4 regions of the Enterococcus sp. XAF26B05_ASV22 genome follow, and region 1 is predicted to be linked to each of the others. Evidence: predicted binding sites of a transcription regulator. Region 1 holds the regulator's gene; each other region holds the start of a gene.
The links. Region 1 encodes NrdR, which represses ribonucleotide reductase genes. Its sites were predicted from a motif close to ACACNATATATNGTGT; they were not measured.
Positions count from the first base shown of each region.

Region 2: a site for NrdR is predicted at 1,285-1,300, ahead of pnuC (nicotinamide riboside transporter PnuC). Genes of this name have one in related genera too.
Region 3: a site for NrdR is predicted at 892-907, ahead of nrdD (anaerobic ribonucleoside-triphosphate reductase). Genes of this name have one in related genera too.
Region 4: a site for NrdR is predicted at 1,133-1,148, ahead of nrdH (glutaredoxin-like protein NrdH). Genes of this name have one in related genera too.

Region 1 covers NZ_CM161538.1:1,277,928-1,280,134, reverse strand. The annotation lists gene AC1PU0_RS06325 (replication initiation and membrane attachment family protein) at 1-1,094, opposite strand, end outside; gene nrdR (transcriptional regulator NrdR) at 1,107-1,592, opposite strand; gene AC1PU0_RS06315 (glycosyltransferase) at 1,947-2,207, opposite strand, start outside.
Region 2 covers NZ_CM161538.1:969,376-971,582, forward strand. The annotation lists gene gatB (Asp-tRNA(Asn)/Glu-tRNA(Gln) amidotransferase subunit GatB) at 1-42, shown strand, start outside; gene AC1PU0_RS04805 (diacylglycerol kinase) at 59-1,105, shown strand; gene pnuC (nicotinamide riboside transporter PnuC) at 1,410-2,120, shown strand; gene AC1PU0_RS04815 (deoxynucleoside kinase) at 2,133-2,207, shown strand, end outside.
Region 3 covers NZ_CM161538.1:837,702-839,908, forward strand. The annotation lists gene nrdD (anaerobic ribonucleoside-triphosphate reductase) at 1-830, opposite strand, end outside; partial or broken gene AC1PU0_RS04180 (ABC transporter ATP-binding protein) at 1,137-1,905, shown strand; gene AC1PU0_RS04185 (ABC transporter permease) at 1,895-2,207, shown strand, end outside.
Region 4 covers NZ_CM161538.1:699,289-701,495, forward strand. The annotation lists gene nrdE (class 1b ribonucleoside-diphosphate reductase subunit alpha) at 1-481, opposite strand, end outside; gene nrdI (class Ib ribonucleoside-diphosphate reductase assembly flavoprotein NrdI) at 462-839, opposite strand; gene nrdH (glutaredoxin-like protein NrdH) at 841-1,065, opposite strand; gene AC1PU0_RS03505 (FeoA family protein) at 1,548-2,015, shown strand; gene feoB (ferrous iron transport protein B) at 2,019-2,207, shown strand, end outside.

The sequences.
Region 1 (2,207 bases):
ATTAATACATTGATTACACTGTTCGGTAGTCCTGATTTACTTACTAAATATTTAACCAGTGAACGTTCTTGCGGGGTTGTATACCCACCACGTTCATTTTTTAGTGCTTCTAAATAATTTAACGGAAAATTCTTCTCACTATCCATGATCATCTGAATGTCTTGTGTTGAGAATCCGTTCATTTTCAATGAGTTATACCGATATGTCTGCTGATCTTCTGCAGACAACTCAACCGAATCATTTCGTTGAAATTCACTTGGTTTTTGCTTTTTATCAGGATCAAAGGTTCTATAGACTACTCGCTCAAAGTCCTTTACAACGATCTTACTTGTATAATAATCAAATGATTTAGAACAAAAATCGATCATGTCTAATTCTGTAATGCCAAATAAGTTATGAAAAACAAATACTTCTTCTTTGAATCCTATACTATTATCTGGCAACTTGATTCCAAGTTTTTCTATCCCTTGTACAAAATATGCCCAATCAAAGCTTTCATTGACTGCACTTGGCTTTTGTGCTGGTCTTGGATCGTTAAAAGATCGTTCCATTTGGCTTAATAGCTTACTTTGAGAAATGATTTGTTCTTCTTTGAATTGATACACCTCTTTAAAGCTTGCTGAAACTTCTGCAAAACCAGTCAAATTAATAAATTTTGGTTTAAAGCGGTCAAATAATTTGTCCAATTTTCTTTGTCCTACGATGTTTAGAAGGGTTAACGATAATACTTCATCTTTAAAAAAACGTTCAGCTGTTTCAGGATGATTCAACCTGTATAAAAAATGTGCGCCAAGTTCAGAATCGTCTTTGACAAACGTTCCTAGTAACCCGATTCCTTCTAATTTCTTTCTAGCTGTTTGAATTTGTTTGATACTCATGTCCATCATCGTAATCAAATCAGCATGAAAAAGTGACTCACTGACACCAGACTCTTCTACTTCGGATAGGAGTGTCAAGTATAAACTAAAAGCTTCGGCACCAATAATTGGTTGATATAAAAGTGTCAATACTGCTTGTTCTTGATTGGATAACGGATACGATAGTGCTACTTGAAAAATACTTTTAGGATGGACTTCTTTCCAATTCTCTTTCAAGGAAAGACCTCCTTAATCATTGGTTGTGTCTGGATTTGAAGATTTTGCTTTGTCTACGATTCCTTGTAATTCTTTTAAGAACACACTCATATCTTTGAATTGACGGTAGACACTGGCAAAGCGAATATAGGCGATTTCATCCAAGTTCACTAAATCTTCCATTACATATTCGCCAACTAGAGTAGTTGAAATCTCATTTTCGCCTAAGCTACGTACTCTATTTTCGACATTGTCAACGATTTGCTCCATTTGTTCCATAGCAACTGGGCGTTTCTCAGCTGATCGGATCAAACCACGTAAAATCTTCTCTCTGTTAAATTCTTCTCGGTCACCATTTTTCTTGATGACTAACAATGGCGCTGCTTCAATTCGTTCAAATGTTGTAAAACGGTAATTGCAATTTTCACATTCTCTTCGACGACGGATTGCACGTCCATCGTCTGCTTGTCGACTATCAATTACGCGAGAATTATTATGATGACATCTTGGACAACGCATAGTGTTCACCTCATTTTATCTACTAATATCTATGTTTAACGTTTCGTTTTAATATACTTCCTATATTATAACATGAAATGCTTGAGAAACCAGCCATTAACGTTTACTTCTTAACCATTTTTTTCTTATTGTTGCGTTCTAATTTTAGAACGATTTTCTGCTTTTAAAAAAAAATAGGTGTAGGACAAAAGTAAAAATCACTTTTGTATCACACCCTAAATACGAATAAACGGCGGGAGTAGAAGCAACCCCTTCGGAAATAAGCTGAAATTCACAAAAATTTGAAAAACAATTTTCGTGAATTCCTTCTTATTTCTCGGGATTAAACGCTCCTGTCCCAGCCTCATTGTCATCTTATAGTTCTATTTTGTCTCGCGTTCCCCATCCTGTATTCCTATGGGTGATGTACCCCCAAATTCGAACAGGCGATAATACGAAGATTGCCCATAACACAGTAAAAGGAAACGCAAAGAACACAATCCATTTGTCCCTTTTTGCTAAATCGTTCCTTGGAATTGAAAGATATGCCAAGGAATAAACTGCACTAAAAGCTAAAGGAGCAATTAAAATTAATGGAAAATCGCTCATTACGAAAAATACCCAATAAATCAATTG
Region 2 (2,207 bases), 310 kb from region 1:
GTTGTGAACAAATTGTTACAAGAAGAATTGGCAAAACGCTAGAAAGCAGCAGATGATTATGAAAAAAGCAAGAGTCATTTATAATCCCACTTCAGGTAAAGAGCTAGTCAAAAAAAATCTAGCTGATATTCTTTCTATTGTGGAAGAATGCGGATATGAAGCAAGTGCTTTTGCCACAACTCCAGAAGAAAATTCCGCTAAGAACGAAGCTCGCCGAGTTGCAGAATTAGGTTTCGACCTAATTGTTGCGGCTGGCGGTGACGGAACGATCAATGAAGTCGTTAATGGTATTGCTCCTTTAGAAAAACGGCCGTCTATGGCAATCATTCCTGCTGGAACAACCAATGATTACGCAAGAGCTTTAAAAATTCCAAGAGATAATATTGTCAAAGCAGCAGAAGTTATCAAAAAAAATCAAACGGTCAAAATGGATATCGGCAAAGCAAAAGACAGTTATTTCATCAACATAGCGGCTGGTGGTCATTTAACTGAATTGACTTATGAAGTCCCGTCAGAACTTAAAAGTATTTTTGGTTATCTTGCTTATTTAGCGAAAGGTGCAGAAATGCTACCTCGAGTGAAACCAGTTAAAATGCTAATGGAGTATGACGAAGGTGTTTATGAAGGAAATGCTTCTATGTTTTTCTTGGGCTTGACTAACTCTGTTGGTGGCTTTGAAAAAATTGCACCAGACGCAAAACTTGATGATGGAAAATTTTCATTGATTATAGTGAAAACAGCCAATGTTTTTGAGATTTTGCATTTAGCTGCACTAATGTTAAACGGTGGTAAACATATCGAAGATAACCGACTGATATACACGAAAACGAGTCATTTACGTGCAGAGACGCTTGAACCGAACAGTAGAATGATGATCAACTTAGATGGCGAATATGGTGGTGATGCACCAATGGAATTCACAAATTTACATCAGCACATTGAAATGTTTGCGAATGCAGATGCGATTCCATCGAATGCAATCATGGGCTCCATCTTGGATGATTATGATGAAGAAGATGAGTATCTAGAAACGAGTAAAGAGTTCGTTAAAGAAGTCGAGCGTTTGACCGATGAAGATATCGATCATAATGGAAAAATTGGCTGATCATTAAAAGCACCAAAAAAAGTATCTAAGACAAGATTGTCTCGGATGCTTTTTTGGTGCAGCGACTCAGATAGAACAACAGCATAAAAATCAGCTTTGGCTGAGTAGACTTAAAATACAAAAATTGAAAGCATCATTGCAATTTCTTTATACTATATATAGATGTAAACTATTAGGAAACACAATATATTGTATAAAAATGTCTCATAATCAATAATTGGATAGAATTCAGATTGACTTGATCTTGAAACAGAGGTAAATTTAATAAGTCGTCATCTCATTAGAAAATGATAAATACTGGCAAATGAAAGGTTTGTTTGATTTGGGTTTAAATGTTATTATAAATGATTTTAAAGGCTGGCAAAGAAAAAACTATCTTTTTTTGTTCGCGATGATTGTTGTACAATTAGTAGCGTTCATTTTCAATCCTTCTAGTTGGATTACATTAGTAGCTGGGATATCAGGTATTGTTTGCGTCAATTTAATTGCTCAAGGCAAGGCTAGCAATTACCTATTTGGGTTTATAAGTGCATTGATCATAGGTTATTTTGGGTTTAAAACACGAGTCTATGCTGAGGTTTTACTTCAAAGCTTTTATGTAATTATGGATATTGCAGGCTTGTATACATGGTTAAAAGTCAGCGAAGATGGGTCAGGTAATGTCACAGAGGTAAAAACGTTGAAAGGAATTCAATGGTTATATGCGTGTGTCGTGTGGTTAGGAATTGGAATGGTTGCTTATTCAGTTTTAGGGTTTGTCAATGATGCACAACAAATGCTTGATGCTATCACTTTCAGCGTTTCCGCCACAGCGATGTTATTGATGATCAAAAGGTACCAGTCACAATTTATTTTTTGGTTGTTAGGTAATCTTTTTTCCATAGTATTATGGTTTAGAGCAGGAACCCATGCAGGGGGAGATTATGCCTTATTTGTCATGTACTGCATGTATACTGTCAATTCTATTTTTGGCATGGTTCATTGGTTGAAAATCAAAAAAACAATAATTAATTAGGTAGGGAGTTCGATGGCAGTGATCGTTTTAGCAGGTACAATTGGTGCAGGGAAATCAAGTTTAACAGAAATTATTTCAGAACATTTA
Region 3 (2,207 bases), 440 kb from region 1:
TCAGTTCCTTCGATCCATTCTTTTGCGTCAACTAAATGTTTTTGATAATTTAATTCAGCAAAAGGTGCTAGCAATTCATCCACACGGTCTGCCGAGCAACCACCATATTGGCTAGATGCCACATTTGCGATAATTTGTGAAATTTGGGCAGTAGCTGTTTGGATCGATTTTGGTGCTTCGACTTCGGCATTACCGATCTTAAATCCATTATTTAGCATGCCTTTAAAATCAATCAAGCAGCAGTTTGTCATTGGGGTATATGGATGATAATCTAAGTCATGGTAATGTATATCTCCTTTTTGATGTGCATTTGCAACATGAGGAGGTAGGAGCTTCAGGCCAATCGATTTACCGACGATTCCCGCAGTTAAATCTCGTTGTGTGTTGAAGACATCACTATCTTTATTCGCGTTTTCATTCACCACAGATTGATCCTTGTTGATCAATTTGCTGATTGTAAAGTTGATATCTGTTGCTTTGCTACGCTCAAAATCACGACGAGTACGGTAATTGATATATTCTTCTGCTAGTTCATATTCATTTCTTGCTAGTAAAATATGTTCGACAATATTTTGGATTTCATATATTTTTACATCTTCAGAGAAACGTGCTGAAATTTCCTGATCGATTCGTTCAACAATTTCTTGAATTCGTTCATGGGCAAGCGGGTCTAAAGAACCGCGAATTTTTTGTTCAGCTTTGATCAAGGCATCGTAAATTTTTTGATCATCAAAATCAACCAATCGTCCATCTCTTTTAACGATTTTTATCGTGTGTAGGGTTGAATCAGTTGAACTCACTTCATTATTAGCTTGTTTAATCTCCATCATGTACTACCCATCTCCTCATAGTTTTATTCCTACCTATCATAAAACAATTCAATAAAACTTTCAACTATATATAGTGTTTAATTCAAAATTAAACCTACGTTTACAACTACATGTAGTGTTTATAAGAAATGAAAAAATAGTGAAAACGACTGCCTAAAAGGTTTGTGGAAATCGTCACAACGTTTTACCTGAAAAATAAATGATTGTTAAAAAAATTTATTATTACTGAATTGTAAGAGGAAACGATGTTCATCAACACGAAATATTGATATTATAAGGACAATGAATAAAACTGGAGCGAAAAACATGAAAAAAATTTTAGAAGTGAATCATTTAAGTAAATCATACGGCTATCGAAATAATAAAGTACAGGTATTGAATAATATTTCATTTTCTGTTGATCAAGGTGAATTTGTCGGAATCATGGGGCCAAGTGGTGCAGGAAAATCCACTTTATTGAGCACGATCTCAACAATTGCGTTACCGACAATCGGAACAGTTCAAATCGATGGTCAGGATATTTTAAAAATGAGAGACAATCAAATCAGTGATTTTCGCCGCAAAAAACTAGGCTTTATCTTTCAAAATTTTAATTTAATGGACACCTTGACTGTAAAAGATAATATTTTGCTCCCTTTGACTGTTGATAGAATGTCCTTGGTTGAAATGGAAAAACGCTTAGCACATGTTGCGAGTGTTTTGGGGATTGAACAATTGATGAACGCCTATCCAAATGCTATCTCGATCGGACAAAAACAACGAGTAGCTCGAAGCACGTGCGTTGATTACCAAACCTAAAATAATTTTTGCTGATGAACCAACAGGATCTTTAGACTCTAAATCAGCAGCTGAATTGCTACAATACATGACAAATATGAACATACAAGATGATACAACGATTATGATGGTCACACATGATCCTTATACTGCAAGTTACTGTAATCGCATTTTGTTCATCAAAGATGGTGTGATTTTTTCAGAAGTTGTTCGGCAAGGCTCTAGAAAAGAATTTTTTAATCGGGTGATCGACATGCAAGCAACGATTGGCGGAGGTGGTCGAGCGAATGATTTTTAATTTGTCTTGGAAAAACTTTAAAGGCCAATTTCTCAATTATTTAGTTTACTTTGTTAGCATGACATTTGCAGTAGTTGTTTACTATTGTTTTAGTGCAATCACTTATAATAGAACGTTGGCAAATAGAGTTGGACAAGAGGTTCATATCAGTGGGGCGATGAATCTTGGTGGTGTTCTCGTTGTGATCATGATTTTAGGGTTTATGTTTGCAGCGAATCACTTCTTTTTATTGAAAAGAGGAAAAGAAATCGGTTTGTATCATTTGATCGGGATGCGAAAAGGACGGATCTCATATTTGTTTT
Region 4 (2,207 bases), 580 kb from region 1:
CATTCAAGAAAGAAGGCGTTGCAGGTTGGTAACGTTGATGAATCATTTCATCAGCTAAAATTAAAGCTAATTCTTCATTGCCATCAGCGAAATATAATGCATTAAAAGCGACACGATCTTCATAACTTTCTAAGTATTCAGTTCCTTCGTTGTTTTTAAGCGCATATTGTGAATAAAACTTGTAAGCGGCCATGAATGATTTGAATTCAAACTGCTGTTCATCAAGAAATGTGTATAATTGTTCAATAAAAGCCATAGAATATTTTTCGATAAAGGCGGTTTCTAAATAATCATTGTCGATCAAGTAATTGATTTTTTCTTCTATAGTATTGAAGGTTCTTGTGTTAGGAAGAACATTTTCTTTGAAGAAAGCTTCCAAAGCTTCTTTATCCTTATGTAAAGGAATTTGTCCATCAACGGGACGGTTGATCTCGTTATTCAGCTTAAAATAGCTAACATCTTTAATTTCTTTTAGACTCAAGTTCATTCACTACTTTCTTAAAGGATTCCACGTCTTCGTTCGTACCGCTAAATTCAAATGCAAAAAGCATCGGAACGTTGTAATCACGTGCTATGTCTTTGGCTGTATATACAAATAATTCTGCGAAATTAAGGTTGCCGCCTCCTGCAACGCCTTGTAAGTTTTCTCGATTACTTTTGTAATCAAGAAAATCGTTCACTACTTCAGTGATCTCTTGGTCATAAGTAGGAACGACTAGAACAAAAGGCTCATTTATCTCAAAAAAAGGATTCGCAGGCTCAATTTCGTAAGCTGCTAAATCCAATTTTTTAATGAAGCGTCTGGTTTGTCCAGTGACTGAAAAATAAACAATTTTCATTTTAGCTAGCCAATTGTTTTAATTGATCAGGACGAAATCCTACAACTGTTGTAGCGTCAGAAGTGATAACCGGAACACTTTGAAATCCTTGTTCTTTTAACCATTCGATCGCGTCTGGTTGGATATCGATATTTACTTCTTCAAATGCTATATTATTCTCGCTCAAAAAGCGTTTTGCCATTTTACATTGGATACAATTATTTTTAGAAAAGATTTTTACGTTCATTTTTAATTCCCCCTCAATTAGTTTACTTCACTAGTATAAATCTCTCACGAAAAAAGTCAACAGTTAGGCACTACATATTGTGGTTGTTTTTTGTCTGAATACCATGTTTTGTGTTTTTGAAAGAAATATGAAAGCTCGTAATCTCTAGATTTAGGCGACTTTTCAAGCTGTTTTTGTGCTAAAAAAAGAAATTTATTAAATTTTGAATTAGAAAATATGGAGGCTAAAGCACAAGATATAGTGGTGAATGAAAGTAAGACACACTACAAAAATTGAGGCAAATCAGCGTGGAGAGTATTTTCTTACTATAGGTAGATAGAACATTGATTTAAGTCTCACAAACAGGTATACTTGATGAGAACGATTATCAGTATCAATGGGAGAATGAATGAAACTTTTTCACAAGATTTCGCTTTAAAAGGGAAATGATTGGGATGAATTATGTTACAAGATACTGGCTTTTAAAATAGGAGGATCACTAAATGTTGACATTGGCACAAGCAAAGTTGAATAAGGTTTATACAATTGAAGGAATTCAAGCGGAAGGTTTTGCCAAGAAACATCTAAATAACCTTGGTTTTGTCTCAGGAGGAAAAGTGGTATTGGTGAATTATTCTAGGGAGAATGGGATCGTTTTGCTACATAATAGTCGAATTGCGATTAATGTATCTGTATTGCAGCAGATTACAATAGTAGAAAAAAGTATCAATGAGGAAAATTGGCTATCGCTCGATCAATTAACAGTGGGGGAGAAAGCTCGCGTCATTGGGATTCATGGACAAGGTGCTGTTAAAAGACGATTAATGGATATGGGACTAACAAAAGGGGTGGATTTACTAGTCAGAAAAATGGCGCCTTTAGGGGACCCGATTGAAATCAATCTTCGTGGATACGAATTAACGTTAAGAAAAAATGAAGCAGAACTAGTCTTGGTGCAGAAAGAAGGATAAGGAATGGAAGAACGGCATATTGCGTTGACAGGAAATCCCAATAGTGGGAAAACAACGACATTCAATGCGTTAACAGGCGCAAATCAATATGTAGGAAATTGGCCGGGTGTTACTGTTGAACGAAAAGAAGGAAAGCTTAAAAAAAATAAACAGATAACGATTCAGGATCTACCAGGTATTTATTCTCTATCT